2 regions of the uncultured Stenotrophomonas sp. genome follow, and region 2 is predicted to be linked to the other one. Evidence: riboswitches for the same ligand, from Rfam matches in the RefSeq annotation. Region 2 holds a riboswitch; the other holds the start of a gene.
What was found. A riboswitch is a leader RNA that binds a small molecule or an ion and turns the genes downstream of it on or off. The one in region 2 is predicted to bind glycine.

Region 1 (4,402 bases), on a different contig from region 2:
TACCCTTGGAGGCGAAGTAAAGGAGGAGGTGTCGGCCTCCGGCCGACGCCGGGGGACATTCGCCGGAAAGGGTATGGGGGCCCGGCACTCGATTCACCGGCAGCCGCTTTTGCTGGGAGCGCGCGCAGTATGGCGCAGCCACGCAGGGCGTTGCTCTACGCCTTGGGTTTGAGGGAAGCCGCGAGATCTGTCTTGAACTGCTCGAAATCCTTGCCCTCGGCCTTGGCTTCGGCGTGGGCGGCGTCTTTCAACGCGTCCGAATACACCAGCCGCACCGGCGTGCCCTGGCGCTCGTGCAGTTCAGCAGCCTGCATGATCAGCGCCAGCACGCGGGCGGCGCTGGGGGTCTGCCCGGCAATGCGGCCGTCCATGCCCAGCACCCATTCGCCGTCACGACGGACCACGCCGGCCAGCAGCGTACGCTGCTGGTCGCGGAGCTCGGCATGCGGCTCGACCGGCGAGGCGTGGGCCTTTTCGCGGTTCGCCTCTTCGATTTCGCGGCGCCGGCGCAGGTCACGGCGCAGTTTGGAGGTGGTCGACATCAGGGGGACTTCCGGACTGCATCAAGGGTGACAGGATACCGCACGGGGCTCAGGCCCCGCCCGCCGCCGCATCGCGCCTGCGCTCGCAGCGGCGCTCCCAGAACCAGAACGCCGCGCCGACCGCGAAGAACCCGGCATAGCCCAGCGCCAGGTGCAACGGCGTGCTGCTGAGCAGCGGCGAGACCGCGCCCGCCACGACGGTGTTGATCATCAGCTGGATGAACATCTGCATCGACGAGGCCAGGCCGCGCTGGTGCGGGTACATGTCCAGCACCGCCAGCGCCAGGATCGGGAAGATCAGCGACATGCCCACGCCGCCGAGGAAGATCGGCAGCACCGCCCACGGCAACGCGATCTGCGCCACCCCCAGCACATAGGCCAGGTTGACCAGCGCCGACACCGCGCACAGGCTGAAGCCGATCGCCACCTGCCGCTGCGCCGTGATCCGCCCGGCCATCCGCCCGGACAGGAACGAGCCCATCGTCATGCCGCCGATGGTGGGAATGAACAGCCAGGCAAAGCCGCCCTCGCCCAGCTTCAGGTGCTGCATCACGAACACCGGGGCCGAGGCGATGTACAGGAAGATGCCGGAGAAATTGAAGGCGCCGGCCGCGGCCAGGCGCAGCAGGCGTGGGTTGCTGCCCATCTGCAGGTAGCTGCGCAGCAGCGCGCCTGCCGACAGCGGCGTGCGCGCTTCCACCGGATGGGTTTCGGGCAGCCACTTGCCGGTAGCCACCAGCAGCACCAGCGCGAACAGCACCAGGAACCAGAAGATCAACGGCCAGTCGCCGCCACCGAGCAGGATCCAGCCACCGATGATCGGCGCGATCGCCGGGGCGATGCCGAAGATCATCGACACCTGGCTCATCAGGCGCTGCGCGTCGGCGCCGTGGTACAGATCACGGATCACCGCACGGCCGACGATCACCCCCACGCCGGCGGTCACGCCCTGCAGCGCGCGGAACACCAGCAGCGTGGTCAGGTCGCGCGACAGGGCGCAGCCGATCGACGCGGCGATGAACAGCACCAGCCCGCCCAGGATCACCCGGCGGCGTCCGAACGCATCCGACAGCGGGCCGTGCGCCAGGCTCATCAGGCCGTAGAACAGCAGGTACACACTGACCGTCTGCTGCACGGCGACCTGGTCGACCTGCATGCGCTCGCCCAACAGCAGGAAGGCCGGGAAGATGGTGTCGATCGAGAACGGGCCGAACATGGCCAGGCCGGCAAGCAGCAGGGCCAGGCGGCGGTTCGAAGGGGCAGCGGGTGTCATCGGAAGTTCCGTCAGCGACCGTGCTTGAACGCACGGAAGGCGCCGGCCCGGACCGGGTGGCGCCTGATGAATACGAGGATCCGCTCATCATAGGCGGTTGTACCCGCCAGTTCCATGCCGAAACCGACATCCGGGTACGGAACGGTGAGCGCGTTCATCTCCCGGAAGGCCGCTGCGGGCCGGGGCGCTGGGATATAATTGGCGGGCTACATGGTGGGAGAAGTGGAGCTTGGTTTCCAGGCATCCGCTGCCGAAGGCGCAACGCCCGTAATCGCTCAGGCCCGATACCACCCGCACCAAAACTCTGGAGAGACCGGCCGGTGCCGGCGCCGAAGGGGCACGAAGCACGCAGCCGCGCGCTTCCAAACTCTCAGGCAAAAGGACAGAGGGGCACCCAGGAAGACCGCAGGGTCCGGTGGATCGTTGTCGCCCACGACACGCCCCGTCCGCGCTTCCGAACGTGCGTGCCCACTCTTTTGGATGCCAGCCATGTCCCAGAACACCCCTTCCCTGCGCGAGCTTGAACACAGCCACGCGTTCGTCGAACGCCACATCGGCCCCAACGACGCCGAAATCGCGCAGATGCTCGAGGTGGTCGGCCACGCCTCGCTGGACGCGTTGACCGACGCCATCGTGCCGGCCTCGATCAAGTCGCCGGCGCCGTTGGCGCTGCCCGTGTCGATGACCGAGGTGGACGCGCTGGCGAAGATCCGCGCCATTGCCGACAAGAACCAGGTGTTCCGCACCTTCATCGGCCAGGGCTACTACGGCACGCTGACCCCGAACGTGATCCTGCGCAACGTGCTGGAAAACCCGGCCTGGTACACCGCCTACACCCCGTACCAGGCGGAAATCTCGCAGGGCCGCATGGAAGCGCTGATCAACTTCCAGACCCTGTGCGCCGACCTCACCGGCATGGAGATCGCCAACGCCTCGCTGCTGGACGAAGCCACCGCGGCGGCTGAAGCGATGACCCTGGCCAAGCGTTCCGCCAAGTCGAAGTCGGACACCTTCTTCGTGCACGACGCCGTGCACCCGCAGACGCTGGAACTGCTGCGCACCCGCGCCGAGCCGATGGGCATCGTGCTGCGCGTGGGCACGCCCGCCGAAGCGCTGGAAGCGGACAGCTACGGCGTGCTGCTGCAGTACCCGGACACCTTCGGCCATATCGGCGACTACCAGGCGCTGGCCGATGCCGTGCACGCCCGCGGCGGCCTGGTGGCCGTGGCCACCGACCTGCTGGCCCTGACCCTGATCGCCGCGCCGGGCGAATGGGGCGCCGACATCGTGGTCGGCAACTCGCAGCGCTTCGGCGTGCCGTTCGGCTTCGGCGGCCCGCACGCCGCGTTCATGGCCTGCCGCGATGCCTACAAGCGCTCGATGCCCGGCCGCCTGATCGGTGTGTCGGTCGACGCCCAGGGCAATGCCGCCTACCGCCTGACCCTGCAGACCCGCGAGCAGCACATCCGCCGCGAGAAGGCGACGTCCAACATCTGCACCGCACAGGTGCTGCTGGCGGTGATGGCCTCGATGTATGCCGTGTACCACGGCCCGGAAGGCCTGACCCGCATCGCCCGCCGCACCCACCGCCTGGCCGCGATCCTGGCTGCTGCCCTGCGCGGCGCCGGCGTCAATGTCGGCGAGCACTTCTTCGACACCCTGCACGTCAAGGCGATCGACGCCAACGCGATCCACGCCAAGGCCGCCGCCGCGCGCATCAACCTGCGTGCGATCGACAGCGAAGCGGTCGGCATCAGCCTGGACGAAACCACCACACGCGCCGACATCGTCGCGCTGGGCCAGCTGTTCGGCGTGAGCGTCGACGTGGACGCGCTGGACGCGGCCACCGCCGATGCGCTGCCGCCCGCCCAGGTGCGCACCAGCGCCTTCCTGACCCACCCGGTGTTCAACACCCACCACAGCGAACACGAACTGCTGCGCTACCTGCGTTCGCTGGCGGACAAGGACCTGGCCATGGATCGCACCATGATCCCGCTGGGCAGCTGCACCATGAAGCTCAACGCCACCGCCGAGATGATCCCGGTGACCTGGCCGGAGTTCGCCAACATCCATCCGCTGGCCCCGGCCGACCAGGCTACCGGCTACAAGGAACTGATCGACGGGCTGGAAGCGATGCTGGTGGAATGCACCGGCTACGATGCGGTGAGCCTGCAGCCGAACTCCGGCGCGCAGGGCGAATACGCCGGCCTGCTGGCGATCCGTGCCTACCACCGCTCGCGCGGCGAAGGCCACCGCGACGTCTGCCTGATCCCGGATTCGGCGCATGGCACCAACCCGGCGTCGGCGCAGATGTGCGGCATGAAGGTGGTGGTGACCAAGACCGACGCCAACGGCAATGTCGACGTCGAAGACATCCGCGTCAACGCCGAGAAGTACGGCGACCGCCTGGCCGCGCTGATGATCACCTACCCCTCCACGCACGGCGTGTTCGAGGAAGAAGTGGTCGAGATCTGCGAGATCATCCACAAGCACGGCGGCCAGGTGTACACCGACGGCGCCAACATGAACGCCCTGGTCGGCGTGGCCAAGCCCGGCAAGTGGGGCTCGGACGTGTCGCACCTGAACC
Region 2 (4,402 bases):
GCCACCTCGTTGCCGGCCGCCAGGACCTGGTGGAAGGCCAGCCGCTGGTCTACGGGCAGAGCATCACCGATGGCTGCATCGGCTGGGACAGTTCGCTCGCCGTGCTCGAGTCGCTGGCCGAGGCGGTGCGTGCGCGGCGCGCGCGTCGTGTGGCGGAACCAGCCTGAGGCGCGGGGCCGGCCGCACGCCGGCCCAGCGACAGGCACTGTCTAAGGTATTCTCGAACTTATTCAAAGAAATCAATTGGATACCTTGACTGTCGCGCGCCAGACTTCACTCCTTCCTTGAATCCGGCCGGATTGTATGTACAATGTATGCACAAGCCACTACTGTGCGAGTGCTTCCCATGGGAACCGCCAGCAAAGTCATCAATTTCAGAGCGCCGGCCGACAAGCAGGCCCTGATCGATCGCGCCGTGGAGATCAGCGGGGTCAACCGCACTGAATTCATCCTCGATGCGGCATGCGACAAGGCCCGCGAAGTGCTGGCGGACCAGACCCGGTTCGCGCTGGACGCAGAGCAGTTGCAGCGCTTCAACGCGCTGCTGGATTCACCGCTGGAAGAAAACGCAGCGCTGCGCCGCCTGTTGAGCACGCCCGCACCCTGGGAGCGGTAAGTCCTTGCGTCTTTCCGCGCCCGTTCCCCTGCACGCCGGTCTGTCGGTCGATGACTTCCGCTGCAGCGCGCCGGCCCTGGAAAAATGGTTGCGTGAGCGCGCGCATGCCAACCAGGCATCCGGCGCATCACGATGCTTCGTCGCCTGCGACGAGCACCATCGCGTGATCGGCTACTACGCGCTGTCAGCCGGTTCGATGTCGCATGACGCGGCCCCCGGCCGACTTCGCCGCAACATGCCCGATCCCATCCCGGTCATCGTCCTGGGGCGTCTGGCGGTGCATGCGGACTGGACGGCACAAGGCATCGGCGAGGGATTGCTGAAGGACGCGGTGCTGCGCGCCTTGCAGGCGTGCGACCAGGTCGGGGCGCGTGCATTGCTGTGCCACGCCATCGACGCATCGGCGAGGACGTTCTACCTGAAACATGGGTTCGTCGTTTCGCCTGCCCATCCCATGACGGTGATGCTGCCCCTGTCGATGGGCAGTTGAGCCTGCGGCGGTGCCTCAATGCACCTCGTCGCGATACACGAACTTCGGCATCTCCCACTTGAAGTGGATCGCCAGCAGACGGAACGCGAAGCCACCACCGAGACACCACAGCGTGGCCGCGTTGAGCGACATGCCCAGTTCGAGCAGGCCCAGCCACGCCGCGCCGGTGAGGAGGGTGATCACCGCATAGAGTTCCTTCTGGAAGATCAGCGGCACTTCGTTGCACAGCACGTCACGCAGGACGCCGCCGAACGCACCGGTGAGCATGCCGGCGATCAGCACGATCGGCACCGAATGCCCACCGTCGCGCGCTACCGCACAGCCGATCAGGGTGAAGCAGATCAGGCCCAGGCCATCGAGCACCAGGAAGGTACGGCGGAAATGGTGCATCCAACGCGCCACCCACGTAGCGATCAGCGCCGCGCAGATGGTGAAGCCCAGGTACTCGGGGTGCTTCACCCAGCCCAGCGGGTAGTGGCCCAGCACGATGTCGCGCAGCGAGCCGCCGCCCAGCGCGGTCACGCAGGCGATGATGACCACGCCGAACAGGTCCATGCGCCGCCGCCCGGCGGACAGGGCGCCGGTCATGGCTTCGGCGGAAATGGCGATCAGGTAGATGATGGACAGCAGCATGCGGCAGCTCCGGGTGGGGCAGGCTGGGACGGAAACGCGCACGCACCGCGGCAGCGCCGCAGCACTGTCGTGGGGTGGGAATCCGTTGCCGCTCCCGCTGTCCTTTTGCCTGAGAGTTCGGTGGCCAGGCCACGTGCCCCTTCGGCGGGTCATTGAAGACCTCTCTCCAGATCGGCGTGTTGGATGCATGGTTGGTGGGCTATCGGACCACCGGCCTGAGCGATTATGGGAGCCTGCGCCTTCGGCGGGCGCCAGCGCGGCGCCTCTCTCCTGCATCCGGGGCCGATTCTAGCAGCCGCCAGCACCGACCCGGTGGATAATGCCGGTATGCCCGCTGAACCCACCCCCTGGTTTGTATACCTGCTCGAATGCCGCAACGGCAGCTATTACGCCGGCATAAGCAATGACGTGGAGGCCCGTTTCCAGGCCCATCTGTGCGGCAAGGGCGCGCGCTACACCCGCGCCAACCCGCCGGTGAAACTGTTGGCCATGCGCGCTTATCCCGACCGCTCGGCAGCCTCCAGGGCCGAATGCGAGCTCAAACGCCAGCCGCGCGCACGCAAGCTGGCCTGGCTGCAGCAACCCCTCCCATGACCGACATCGACCGGGCCAAGGCGCGCGCAATGATCGGCAAGACGGTCCTCGCCGGCATCACTTACCTCGACGTCGACGGAAACGCACTGGAACATCGCCAGATGGCGGGCGACGTACTACGCATCAATGCCGAGGAAGGCGTGGTACTGGCCAGCGCTGTCGACGGCGAGGAACTCTTCCTGCCACCGACACTGGACCACTACGCTGCGGCGGCACCGGGCGACTACACCTTGCGCTCGATCGCGCTGACCATCAGCGACCCGGATTTCCTGTGCACGTGGGACGTTCACCTCGCTCCCGGCAACGATCCCTGATCGGACGGCTTCGGCCGCCGGTCCTCCCGGTCGTCGCCAAAGATGATCCGCGCGCTGCGCTGGTAGCTCCAGTACGCCACCGCCCAGTTGAGCAGCACCACGATGCGGTTGCGGAAGCCGATCAGGAAGAACACGTGCGCGGCCAGCCAGAACCACCAGGCCAGCACGCCCGACAACTGCAGGCGCCCCAAATGCACGATGGCAGCCATGCGCCCGATCGTGGCCAGGTTGCCGAAGTCCTGGTACCTGAAAGGTCCGGGCGCGGGCTTGCCGTCCAGGCGCGCGCGGATGATCGTGGCCACGTGTTTGCCCATCTGCTTGGCGGCCGGGGCCACGCCCGGGACCGGCTTGACGTCGGCCTGGCTGATCGCGGCAAGATCGCCCGCAACGAAGATCTCGGGATGGTCGGCCAGCGTGAGGTCCGACTGCACCGGCACACGTCCAGCGCGGTCCAGCGGTACCTCCAGGGTGCGCGCCAGCGGCGATGCCGCCACGCCCGCTGCCCACACCACGGTGCGTGCCGGAACGAACTGCTCTCCCAGCTGGAAACCCTCGCTGTCGATGTCGCTCACCGCCGTGCCGGTCAGCACCTCGACACCCAGCTTCTCCAACTGTCGCCGCGCCTTCAACGACAGCACTTCGGGGAAGCTGGACAACACCCGCGGACCTGCCTCCACCAGCCGCACCTTGGCGCTGGCCGGATCGATGTGCCGGAACTCGTTGCGCAGTGTGTGCCGCGCGATCTCGGCCAGCGTCCCGGCCAGTTCCACGCCGGTGGGGCCGCCACCGACCACCGCGAAGCTGAGCCAGGCCGCCTTGCGCGCCGGATCCGGTTCGGCCTCGGCGCGCTCGAACGCCAGCAGCAGCTTGCGGCGCAGTGCGATGGCGTCATCGAGGGTCTTCAGGCCGGGCGCGTCGGCGGCCCATTCGTCGTGCCCGAAATAGGCATGGGTGGCGCCGGTGCACAGCATCAGCATGTCGTAGCCGAGCTGGCTGCCGTCGGCCAGGGTGATCTGGCGACGTGCCTTGTCGATGGACATCACCTCGCCCAACCGCACTTCGACGTTGCGCTGGTCGCCAAGGATGTGGCGCAGCGGTGCGGCGATATCGGGTGCGGACAGGCCGGCGGTGGCCACCTGGTACAGCAGCGGCTGGAACAGATGGTGGTTGCGACGGTCCACCAGGGTGATGCGCAGGCGCGCGCCGGCGAGCGCGCGGGTGGCCCAGAGGCCGGCGAAACCACCACCGATGACGACCAGGTGGGGCAGGGGATCGCGGGTCATGCACGGACTCCTTGGCAAGCGACGACGGGCATCGTCGCACGTACCGCAGCATGCGCACGTGTACGCCGGCGGCGGGGTTCAGCAGCGGTCTCACCTGCCGTGCCGATCGGCGTATCGTAGCGGCGCACTTCAATGATCAGGAAACCAACATGCTGAAGATCTGGGGCCGGCAAAATTCCAGCAACGTGCGCAAGGTGTTGTGGTGCGCCGAGGAAATCGGCCTGGCGTACGCGTCCATCGAGGTCGGCGGGCCGTTCGGTGGTACGCAGTCGGCCGAATACGTGGCGATGAATCCCAACGGCCTGGTGCCGGTGATCGAAGACCAGGGCCTGCCGCTGTGGGAGTCCAACACCATCGTGCGTTACCTCTGCGCGCGTTACGCGCTGGGCACGCTGTACCCGGAAGACGCGATGGCGCGTGCCCAGGCCGAGAAGTGGATGGACTGGAGCACCTCGCGGATGGCGCCGCTGTA

Region 1: it holds a riboswitch for glycine, as region 2 does, so the genes downstream of both, gcvP (aminomethyl-transferring glycine dehydrogenase) here and RWO33_RS14765 (trimeric intracellular cation channel family protein) in region 2, are expected to answer to the same signal.

What each region holds. Positions count from the first base shown of each region.
Region 1 covers NZ_CAUQPH010000031.1:3-4,404, forward strand. The annotation lists gene RWO33_RS08135 (hypothetical protein) at 156-542, opposite strand; gene RWO33_RS08140 (multidrug effflux MFS transporter) at 592-1,815, opposite strand; gene RWO33_RS08145 (hypothetical protein) at 1,827-1,973, opposite strand; glycine riboswitch at 2,110-2,211, shown strand; gene gcvP (aminomethyl-transferring glycine dehydrogenase) at 2,296-4,402, shown strand, end outside.
Region 2 covers NZ_CAUQPH010000096.1:8,205-12,606, forward strand. The annotation lists gene RWO33_RS14750 (3-deoxy-7-phosphoheptulonate synthase) at 1-167, shown strand, start outside; gene RWO33_RS14755 (DUF1778 domain-containing protein) at 347-616, shown strand; gene RWO33_RS14760 (GNAT family N-acetyltransferase) at 621-1,106, shown strand; gene RWO33_RS14765 (trimeric intracellular cation channel family protein) at 1,122-1,739, opposite strand; glycine riboswitch at 1,829-1,919, opposite strand; glycine riboswitch at 1,940-2,022, opposite strand; gene RWO33_RS14770 (GIY-YIG nuclease family protein) at 2,067-2,333, shown strand; gene RWO33_RS14775 (hypothetical protein) at 2,330-2,647, shown strand; gene RWO33_RS14780 (NAD(P)/FAD-dependent oxidoreductase) at 2,620-3,930, opposite strand; gene RWO33_RS14785 (glutathione S-transferase) at 4,080-4,402, shown strand, end outside.